4 regions of the Comamonas sp. C24C genome follow, and region 4 is predicted to be linked to each of the others. Evidence: predicted binding sites of a transcription regulator. Region 4 holds the regulator's gene; each other region holds the start of a gene.
The links. Region 4 encodes LexA, which represses DNA repair genes until DNA is damaged. Its sites were predicted from a motif close to ACTGTATNNNNATACAGT; they were not measured.
Positions count from the first base shown of each region.

Region 1 (2,200 bases), on a different contig from region 4:
CAGGCATGCAATCGAGCGCCAACTCCAGCAGCTCTTGCGTCAATGTGCCCCAGAATAAGAACGGCGACTGAACGCCTTGCTTGTCGGCAAAGCGCTGGCGAATCGTGGCCTGGTAGCGACCGTCCTCCAGCTCGGCCAGGCAGGCATCAAACAGAGGCTGGCGGCGCAGCACAAAATCCGGTGCACCCAGATCGGCCGGCCCACTCTGGAAGGGATGAAAAAAAGCCCCCGGCAACGGCGCAAAAACGGCGGGCCAGCACAGCAGACCGAATAGCGAGTTGACCAACGCGTTCTCCACATAGAACACGGGCGCATCGGCGCTATGCCAATGGGCTTGCAGCGCGTACTCCACCGCCATGGGCTGGACGGGTCGGTCCAGCTGCACACCGCTGCGCAGGGCCGCCACGGCCGGAGCCAGAGCCGGCTGGCGCCCCGTGGCCCCAAGTCCCATGCTGCGACTCAGACGCGGCAGCATGCGCGCCACGCGCTGACGCTCCTCCTCACTTTCAGGCGCGGCCTGTGCCTGGCTGGCAAGAGCCAGTGCCTGATCAAAGCATTGCATGCGCTCCAACACGCGAATATGACGGTGGCGTGCTCCCGCATAGCGGCTGGCCGTGTAGGCCTGAGCCGCCAGCGGCCAGTCCTGCAGCCTCTCGCACACCTGGCCAAGTTTCAGTAAAACCTTGGCTCGGCGCATATCCAGCCATGGGTTTTCGCTACTATTTTCAATAAGCGCAGGCAGCAATTGCACCGGCTCCACGCCTTCGTCGAGATCCCGACGCCGGGCCGATATCTCCAGATAGAAGTCCAGATCTTCGCGGCGCTGAAATGCACGCGAGTCAACATCCAGCGCCACCGGCTCGTAGCGGAAGATACCGAGGTCGGCCAGTACGAACTCCGACCAATCCTGGTACAGATTGCCAAAGAACATCAGCCGCAGACGCTCTCCCAGCTCGCCCACCATGACGCGCCAGACAGGCTCCTGGGCCTCTGGGTGCCAGACGGCATAAGGCCGGGGCTCGGGTTGCTTGTCGGCCAACTTCTGCAGCATCTCGGCCTTGCGCATCGAGGAGCACAGCTCAAAGCCAGTCAAGATCTGCAGCAGCTCGGGTTTGGTGTGCAGGCCGAACAGCTCGACCGCATCCATGGGCTCGGTGGTACTGAGCCAGCCACATTCCAGCAAGGGCGCGGCAGCATAGACCGTCTCCGGAATCTCCTCGTAGGCGAGCTTGCTGGCGCGAAACCAGGGCCCGCGCCGCATCAGCATGCGTACCAGCAGCGCCCTGGAGTTCTGCGGCAGCCGCGCAAAGCCGGCGATGAAATCAGCCTCCTGCTCGCTGAACAGATCGCCATAGCGCTGCGCCAGCCAGTCCAGCGCTTGCTGGAAGTTGTGCAGATAGTAGAAGCGGTGCGGCGGAAGAATGGCGGCTTGGGATGCGGTCACGGTGACGCTCACAAAATGCTCGGCGAAAAGACGGGTGGATGCCGACCATGAGAACTGTATTTTCATACAGCTCGAAAATCCCTTCAAACTCCTCCGAACCAGGGGTTACAGATCGGCGGACGAAACGCATGTGGCTTGAACACCCTGTGGCAGTGGCACACAATCAACGCTTCATTCAACAAGGAGCAGGCAATGCTGGACTGGAACGAATACCGCAAGGAACTGGCAGGCAGGCTGGGAGAGTTTGCCGAGTTGAGCCCGGGAACCATGGAAGGCTACAAGACCCTGTCCGGCGCGGGCAAGAAGACCGGCCATCTCGATGCCAAGACACGCGAGCTGATTGCCATCGCCGTGGGTGTGACCACGCGCTGTGACGGCTGCATCGCCGTGCACACCAAGGCAGCCAAGGCCGCGGGAGCCAGCAGGGAAGAAATTGCCGAAGCACTGGGTGTGGCCGTGGCCTTGAATGCGGGTGCTGCCATGGTCTATTCGGCCCGCGCTCTCGATGCGCTGGGCGAGTAAGGCTCTCAAGGGACAGCAGCCGGCGATTCGCTGGCTCGCCATCCCGGCCCTTCAAAGCACGACCTGCGTGCCCAGTTCCACCACCTGGTTCGCAGGCAGCTTGTAATAAGTGGCCGCGCTGGCCGACTGGCGCGACATCCAGCCAAACAGCGCACAGCGCCAGGCGGAAAGACCACCGGGCCCGTCCACCACCTGTACCCTGGCTACGAAAAAGCTGGTCGTCATGGGGTCGAG
Region 1 covers NZ_JBKFBC010000004.1:145,846-148,045, forward strand. The annotation lists gene ACLBXN_RS09540 (VRR-NUC domain-containing protein) at 1-1,423, opposite strand, end outside; gene ACLBXN_RS09545 (carboxymuconolactone decarboxylase family protein) at 1,637-1,966, shown strand; gene ACLBXN_RS09550 (potassium transporter Kup) at 2,018-2,200, opposite strand, start outside.
Region 1: the regulator LexA is predicted to act here: its motif matches at 1,498-1,515, upstream of ACLBXN_RS09540 (VRR-NUC domain-containing protein).

Region 2 (2,200 bases), on a different contig from region 4:
CCTTGCATGAGCATGGCAGCCTCCTCGCTCTGGCGCGCATGTCTTTGTGCCTGTGCCTGCAACACGGGCTGCCAGGCCCACTGCGAAAGCGGCAGCTGTATGGGGCGCTCCAGCAAAGGCCCACGGCGCTTCAGTATCTGTATCTGCAAACCCGGCGCCTGCTGGGCAGCGGAGACTGTCGTGACTCTCTCCAGCCTCAACCGCAATGCGGCGGGAGAGCTGCACGGTTCGGCCTGCGACTCCTGCCATAGCCACAGAGGCCGCCCCTGCGAAGCGGCAGCCAGCTGCAAGCGGCGCAGCGTGGAAGTGGGAAGTTCGGGCAACCAGGCCAGCACCGCCAGCACATCCCGGCAATGCAGCGCCTGCTCGCAGGCCCAGGCCAGATCCTGGGCACTGCGCCCCGGCTGCACCGCGCACAGCCGCTTCGCGTCAATGCCGGCGGCCTGCAAGGCCGGGGCGAAGGGCAGATAGGGCGGAGCCACCAGCACCAGCTGCCCCATCCGCGTATCCCCGCGCGAAGCCGCATGCTGCCGCACTCCTGCGGCCAGCGCGGGCAACAGCAAGGCCCACTCCGCATGGCAGTGCGCGGGTTGCTGCAGCTGAATCAAGGCATTGCCGGGCCAGCCGCCACCGGGCAGCTCGCAGTCCAGCGCCGCATGGCCACTGGGCCAGACATTCCGGCAGGCATCCAGTTGCCAGTCCGTGCCGCGCCAGACGCCGGGAATCTGTATGGCAGACAAATGCGGGTGGCCCGCAGCTTGCAGACCCCGCCGCGCGCCCTGCCCTGCACCAGCCTCCTGCCGGACAGACTCCGTCATGCCTGGCTGTGAGCCAGGACGGGCCAAATATGTCTGGGACTGGGTGTGCATAGGAATATTCTCAAATACTGTACAAATATACAGTTATCAGAATTTCCGCGCAAAACAAAGCCCTAAGGCCAGTAGCAGATGCAGCCTACCCTTGTTGATCGGGCATCACGCGCTATCAAAAATACTTTTTCGAGATGCTGCCAACAGACGCGGCAAAGCACGCCGCGCTGCGGCGTGATGCACAAAGTCTTGAAGAAATACCCATGTAGCGCCCGTCAATCAAGCGCCTGCAGCTATCAAACTTGAGGACAGCCGCCGCGGGCAAAACTCGCAGTCAACGCCCTCAATTGAGCGACTGCTTGTCGACATTCATGGCCGAGCTTCGGCCGGCCTGCGGCATCAGCTGGGCGCAGGCCTCGCACCACTCGGCCACGGCAACTTCCAGCGTGGAGCCGCCCTCCCCCAGCGTGGGCCAGCGGCGCTGGCAGTCGTTCATGATGGCCTGCAGCTGCCACAAGGCCTCGCGGTTGACCAGGGCCAGCTCACTCATGCCCAGGGCGTCATCCTTGAGGTAGCTCAGCACATCCAGCTGCTGGCTGGGGTGGGAGCCCGCTTCGGCCAGCTGTTTCTGCAGTTGTGCAAGACTGGTCTCCACGAACACCGCCGCCTGCGCATCGGGCATTTGCTGCCAGTGCTCGGGAAACTCGCGCCTGAGCTCGCTCCATTTGCGCAGCGCGGCCTCCAGCGCCGCGATGCTGTGCGAGAACTCGGCCTGCAGCGGCGCCAGCGGCTTGCCGGGACTGATTTCGTCGTAGAGCAGCGGCAGAATCAGGTGTACCAGATCGGCCGGATAGCTCTTGTGGTTCATGCGCAGCATGAGCGACAGACGCTGGCCCGGCATGTCCGTGAATTTCTCGAAGAAGGCCGAGACCACCTCGGCCAGCAGCAGCACCTGCCCCATGGGCGAAATGGCGTTGCCCTTGATGCCGCGCGGATAGCCGGAACCATCCATGCGCTCATGGTGCTCGAGCACCGCGATTTCCACGGCGCGCGAATACAGTTCCGTGCTGCGCACCACCAGCATGGCGGTGACGGAATGCGCGACCAGATGCTTGCGTTCCTCGCCGCTCAGGCGGTGGTCCGGGTCGGTCCAGACCGGGTCCATATAGAGCATGCCCACGTCGTGCAACAGCGCGGCCGTGGCCAGCGGCACGCATTCGCGCTCGGTCCAGCCGTTCTTGAGCGCCAGAAAGATCGCCACCAGCGTCATCTGCAGGCTGTGCTGGTAGAGGTCGGTGCGCTGCTCGCGCATGACGGTGAGCTTGAAGGCAATGGCCTGGGGCAGCAGCAAGCTCTTGAGCGGTGCCAGCAGACGCTCGACATCGCCGATG
Region 2 covers NZ_JBKFBC010000004.1:184,254-186,453, forward strand. The annotation lists gene imuA (translesion DNA synthesis-associated protein ImuA) at 1-869, opposite strand, end outside; gene ACLBXN_RS09695 (HD-GYP domain-containing protein) at 1,153-2,200, opposite strand, start outside.
Region 2: the regulator LexA is predicted to act here: its motif matches at 886-903, upstream of imuA (translesion DNA synthesis-associated protein ImuA).

Region 3 (2,200 bases), on a different contig from region 4:
ATCTTGGCGTTCACGCCCATGTCCAGAATCTCGCCTTCGCGGCTGATGCCTTCGCCAAACAGGATGTCGAACTCGGCCGTCTTGAAGGGAGGCGAGACCTTGTTCTTCACGACCTTGACCTTGGTTTCGTTGCCGATGGCCTCATCGCCCTTCTTGATGGTGCCGGTGCGGCGGATATCCAGACGCACGGAGGCATAGAACTTCAGCGCATTGCCGCCGGTGGTGGTCTCGGGCGAACCGAACATCACGCCGATCTTCATGCGGATCTGGTTGATGAAGATGACCATGCAGTTGGTCTTCTTGATGGTGGCCGTCAGCTTGCGCAGGGCCTGGCTCATCAGGCGGGCCTGCAGGCCGGGCAGGGCGTCGCCCATCTCGCCTTCGATTTCGGCCTTGGGCGTCAGTGCGGCCACCGAGTCGATGACGATCAGGTCCACGGCACCCGAGCGCACCAGGCTGTCGCAGATCTCCAGGGCCTGTTCGCCGGTGTCGGGCTGGCTGATCAGCACGTCGCTGAGGTTCACGCCCAGCTTCTGGGCATAGCTGGTGTCCAGCGCATGTTCGGCGTCGATGAAGGCGCAGGTGCCGCCCTGCTTTTGCATCTCGGCAATGACCTGCAGCGTCAGCGTGGTCTTGCCCGAGGATTCTGGACCGTAGATTTCAATCACGCGGCCACGCGGCAGACCGCCCACGCCCAGTGCGATATCCAGGCCCAGGGAGCCGGTGGAGACGACCTGGATGTCTTCAATGGCTTCACCTTCGCCGAGCTTCATGATGGTGCCCTTGCCGAACTGCTTTTCGATCTGGGCCAGGGCGGCTGCCAGGGCTTTGGCTTTTTCGCTATTGGCGTCGTTGGTCTTGGCGATGGCGTTCATATCAGGCTCCGAAGTAGGTGAATGACTGTCTGTGGCCAGCCCTGTCTTTACATTCAGGCTGGATGCTTGAACAGTAGTTTATGAGCTTGTATCGTCTGTGTGTTCGAATATTTAGTCAGTTTGCCTTACTATTTGTCCATGTCCGAAATTGCACCTGTCACTCCCGCCGAAGATGCCTGGCGCCAGACCCATCTGGGCCGCCTGCTCGGCCATGCCATGCGCCGTTTCGATGCACGCGTGCTGCAGCTCATGGCACGCGATGTGGAGGTGCCGCTGGCCCTGTCCAACCTGGCGGCGCGCGACAAGGTGGGGGCAGCCCATATCCACATCACGCGCCATCTGTCCCTGGCCGGCGACCGGCTCACCGATCTGGCCGACAAGGCCGGCATGAGCAAACAGGCCATGGCCGACCTGGTGACGCAGTGCGAGGCCTGGGGCCTGGTCACGCGCGCGATCGACCCGCACGATGCGCGCGCCAAGCGCGTGCGCTTCACCGATGCGGGCCTGGTCTGGCTGCGGGCTTTTCACGATGCCGTGAGCCAGGCCGAGGCCGAGTTCCGCGAGGCCGTGGGCGAGGATGTGGCCACCGTGGTGGCGCTGGGCCTGGAAGCCTATGCCGAAGGCTACTGAGGCCTGACGCCTGCGAGCGCCTGTCGACAATTGCGCCGGACGGCGATGGCCCGTCCCTACAATGGCAGCAAAAGTGCAAACAGGCACACATAACAAGCAGGAGACTCCCATGCGCATACTGATTGCCGAAGACGACCAGGTGCTGGCAGACGGCCTGCTGCGCACACTGCGCAGCTCGGGCGCCGTCGTCAGCCATGTGGCCAACGGCAGCGAGGCCGATACCGCCTTGCTGACCAGCAGCGAATTCGATTTGCTGATTCTCGATCTGGGCCTGCCCAAGGTGCACGGCCTGGAAGTGCTCAAGCGCCTGCGCGGGCGCGGCGACGCGCTGCCGGTGCTGATTCTCACGGCCGCCGACTCCATCGAGGAGCGGGTGCAAGGCCTGGACTACGGTGCCGACGATTACATGGCCAAGCCGTTTGCACTGTCCGAGCTGGAAGCGCGCGTGCGCGCCCTCACGCGTCGAGGCATGGGCGGCGCCAGCTCCACCATCAAGCACGGCCCGCTGGTCTATGACCAGACCGGCCGGGTCGCCACCATCGACGGCAAGATGGTCGAGCTGTCGGCGCGCGAGCTGGGCCTGCTCGAGGTGCTGCTGCAGCGCGCAGGCCGTCTGGTCAGCAAGGACCAGCTGGTGGAGCGCCTGTGCGAATGGGGCGAGGAGGTGAGCAACAATGCCATCGAGGTCTATATCC
Region 3 covers NZ_JBKFBC010000008.1:240,366-242,565, forward strand. The annotation lists gene recA (recombinase RecA) at 1-875, opposite strand, end outside; gene ACLBXN_RS16435 (MarR family winged helix-turn-helix transcriptional regulator) at 1,014-1,505, shown strand; gene ACLBXN_RS16440 (response regulator) at 1,615-2,200, shown strand, end outside.
Region 3: the regulator LexA is predicted to act here: its motif matches at 933-950, upstream of recA (recombinase RecA).

Region 4 (2,200 bases):
CCAGCGGCCTGTGCATCGGCTGCGCAGGCCACAGCATCACGCAGATTGCCGGGCCCGTCGGCGGAGATGGCTGTGGCCGGGCGCATGGCACAGGTCAGCACCACGGGCTTTGACGGACGCAGAACGCATTGCAGAAACCAGGCGGTCTCCTCCAGGGTGTCGGTGCCGTGGGTGATCACGATGCCGCTCACATCATCACGCGCGAGCAGCTCGGCACAGCGCTGCGCGAGCGCATGCCAGGTGGCGTGATCCATATCCTTGCTGTCCAGCTGCGCCAGCTGCTCCGCCTGCAGCGACGCTGCAGCAACGCGCTCCAGGTCCGGCACGGCCTGCAGCAGTTGAGCCACGCCCAGCTGGGCCGCGCGGTAGCCCACGCTGGTGCCGGCCTGCTCGGCGACACCGGCAATCGTGCCGCCCGTGCCCAGGATGACGATTTTTTTGTCACGTTCCACTTGCAGTCCTCTTTAAACTGATTAAAAATACAGGTACTGGATGAACACACAGTATTCATCATCGATCGATCAAGGAATGCCCATGGACCACCCCAAGCTCACTCCCCGCCAGCAGCAGATTCTGGACCTCATCCAGTCCACCATCGCTCGCACGGGTGCGCCCCCTACCCGGGCCGAGATTGCCAGCACCTTTGGCTTCAAATCAGCCAATGCTGCAGAAGAGCATTTGCAGGCGCTGGCCCGCAAGGGCGTCATCGATCTGGTCAGCGGCACATCGCGCGGCATTCGCCTGCGCGCCGACACCGTGCGCACCATCAATGCAGCACGCGGCGCCAGCTTTGCGCTGCCGCTCACGGCCCTGGCTCCGCTGGTGCTGCCTCTGGTCGGCCGCGTCGCCGCTGGCTCGCCTATTCTGGCCCAGGAACATATCGATCAAAGCTATTCGGTCGAGCCCAGCCTGTTTGCCGCCAAGCCCGATTACCTGCTCAAGGTGCGCGGCATGTCCATGCGTGACGCCGGCATCATGGACGGCGACCTGCTGGCGGTACAGGCCACGCATGAAGCGCGCAACGGCCAGATTGTGGTGGCCCGCCTCGGTGACGACGTCACCGTCAAGCGCTTCAAGCGTACGCCGCAGGGCATCGAGCTGCTGCCCGAAAACCCCGACTACAAGATCATTCACGTCTCGCCTGAAGAGCCATTCGCCATCGAAGGCCTGGCCGTTGGCCTGATCCGCAACAGCATGTTCATGTAGCGGCCAGACGGCCTGTCGGCACCTCCCGGAGGTGCATCAAGCCTCTTTCCCTCTCGAGCCCAGGTGGTAGGCGCGAAGCTGCTGAGCTTCGCCCTGGGCGGAGCTTCGCCTGAAGTACGCAATCCTGCCCTTATCCATGCCGCAAGGTCATCAAGAGGAGTTGTCAAATGGGATTCGCCACATCACTGCAGTCTTTGACTCGCCGGACACTGAAAAGCCTATCGTCCTTGCATCCTCCTGGCGACACGAGCACAGCTGCCACGGAAACCGCCTCCTGCAAGGCTCATCGCCCCAAGGCGGCACAAATCAGTATTCCGGTCATGCGTGCCAATCGCGGCCGCAGCCGCCTTGGCAGCCGCGTGCTTCATCCTCGGGCCTTGCCCACCACCTCGCCCATCGCCGCCGAGGCGGCGCAGCCCTCCTCTGCACGGCTGCTCAAAATCGTTCAGCGTGAACCACGCAAGCAACCCGAATGCCTGCTGATCTCCGGGCGCATGGCCGATGTCTGCGCAGCATTGGAACGCATGGTTCTCAATGAGCAGGCAGCCCGGCAAGCATGAAAGCACGACGGGCTTGGGATCACTGCGCTCATGCGGCACAAGCGCGATTCGCGACAGACCTGCAGTTGATGCAGCAAAGCTTCCATATGCCCGCCTGACTGGCTGATTCGCTGTGGCCGCAGGCGTCCTCTCAAGTTTCTGCCCCGTTGATCGACAGATGGCGCGAGATGCCACTGCCGCCAGTACCGCGACGAAAAACCTCATTTCGTCGGCGCAAAACGATCTGGATCGCCATGTAAATTTTTTGCCGGACGTTCAGGCTGCTCCTGCCTGCAGAAACGCCTTTTGCAGCAGCCCGCAAACGACAAAACTCCTTGTCAGGCGCGAATATCCGCCATCGCAGTACCCGGATCAGGGTATTGCGGCCCCTCCTCGACAGTGGAAACATTCATACACACATGTCAACGAGGGCGTCCTATGAGTGCCTACCGCAA
Region 4 covers NZ_JBKFBC010000011.1:104,371-106,570, forward strand. The annotation lists gene ACLBXN_RS19255 (asparaginase) at 1-452, opposite strand, end outside; gene lexA (transcriptional repressor LexA) at 535-1,206, shown strand; gene ACLBXN_RS19265 (hypothetical protein) at 1,374-1,766, shown strand; gene ACLBXN_RS19270 (hypothetical protein) at 2,184-2,200, shown strand, end outside.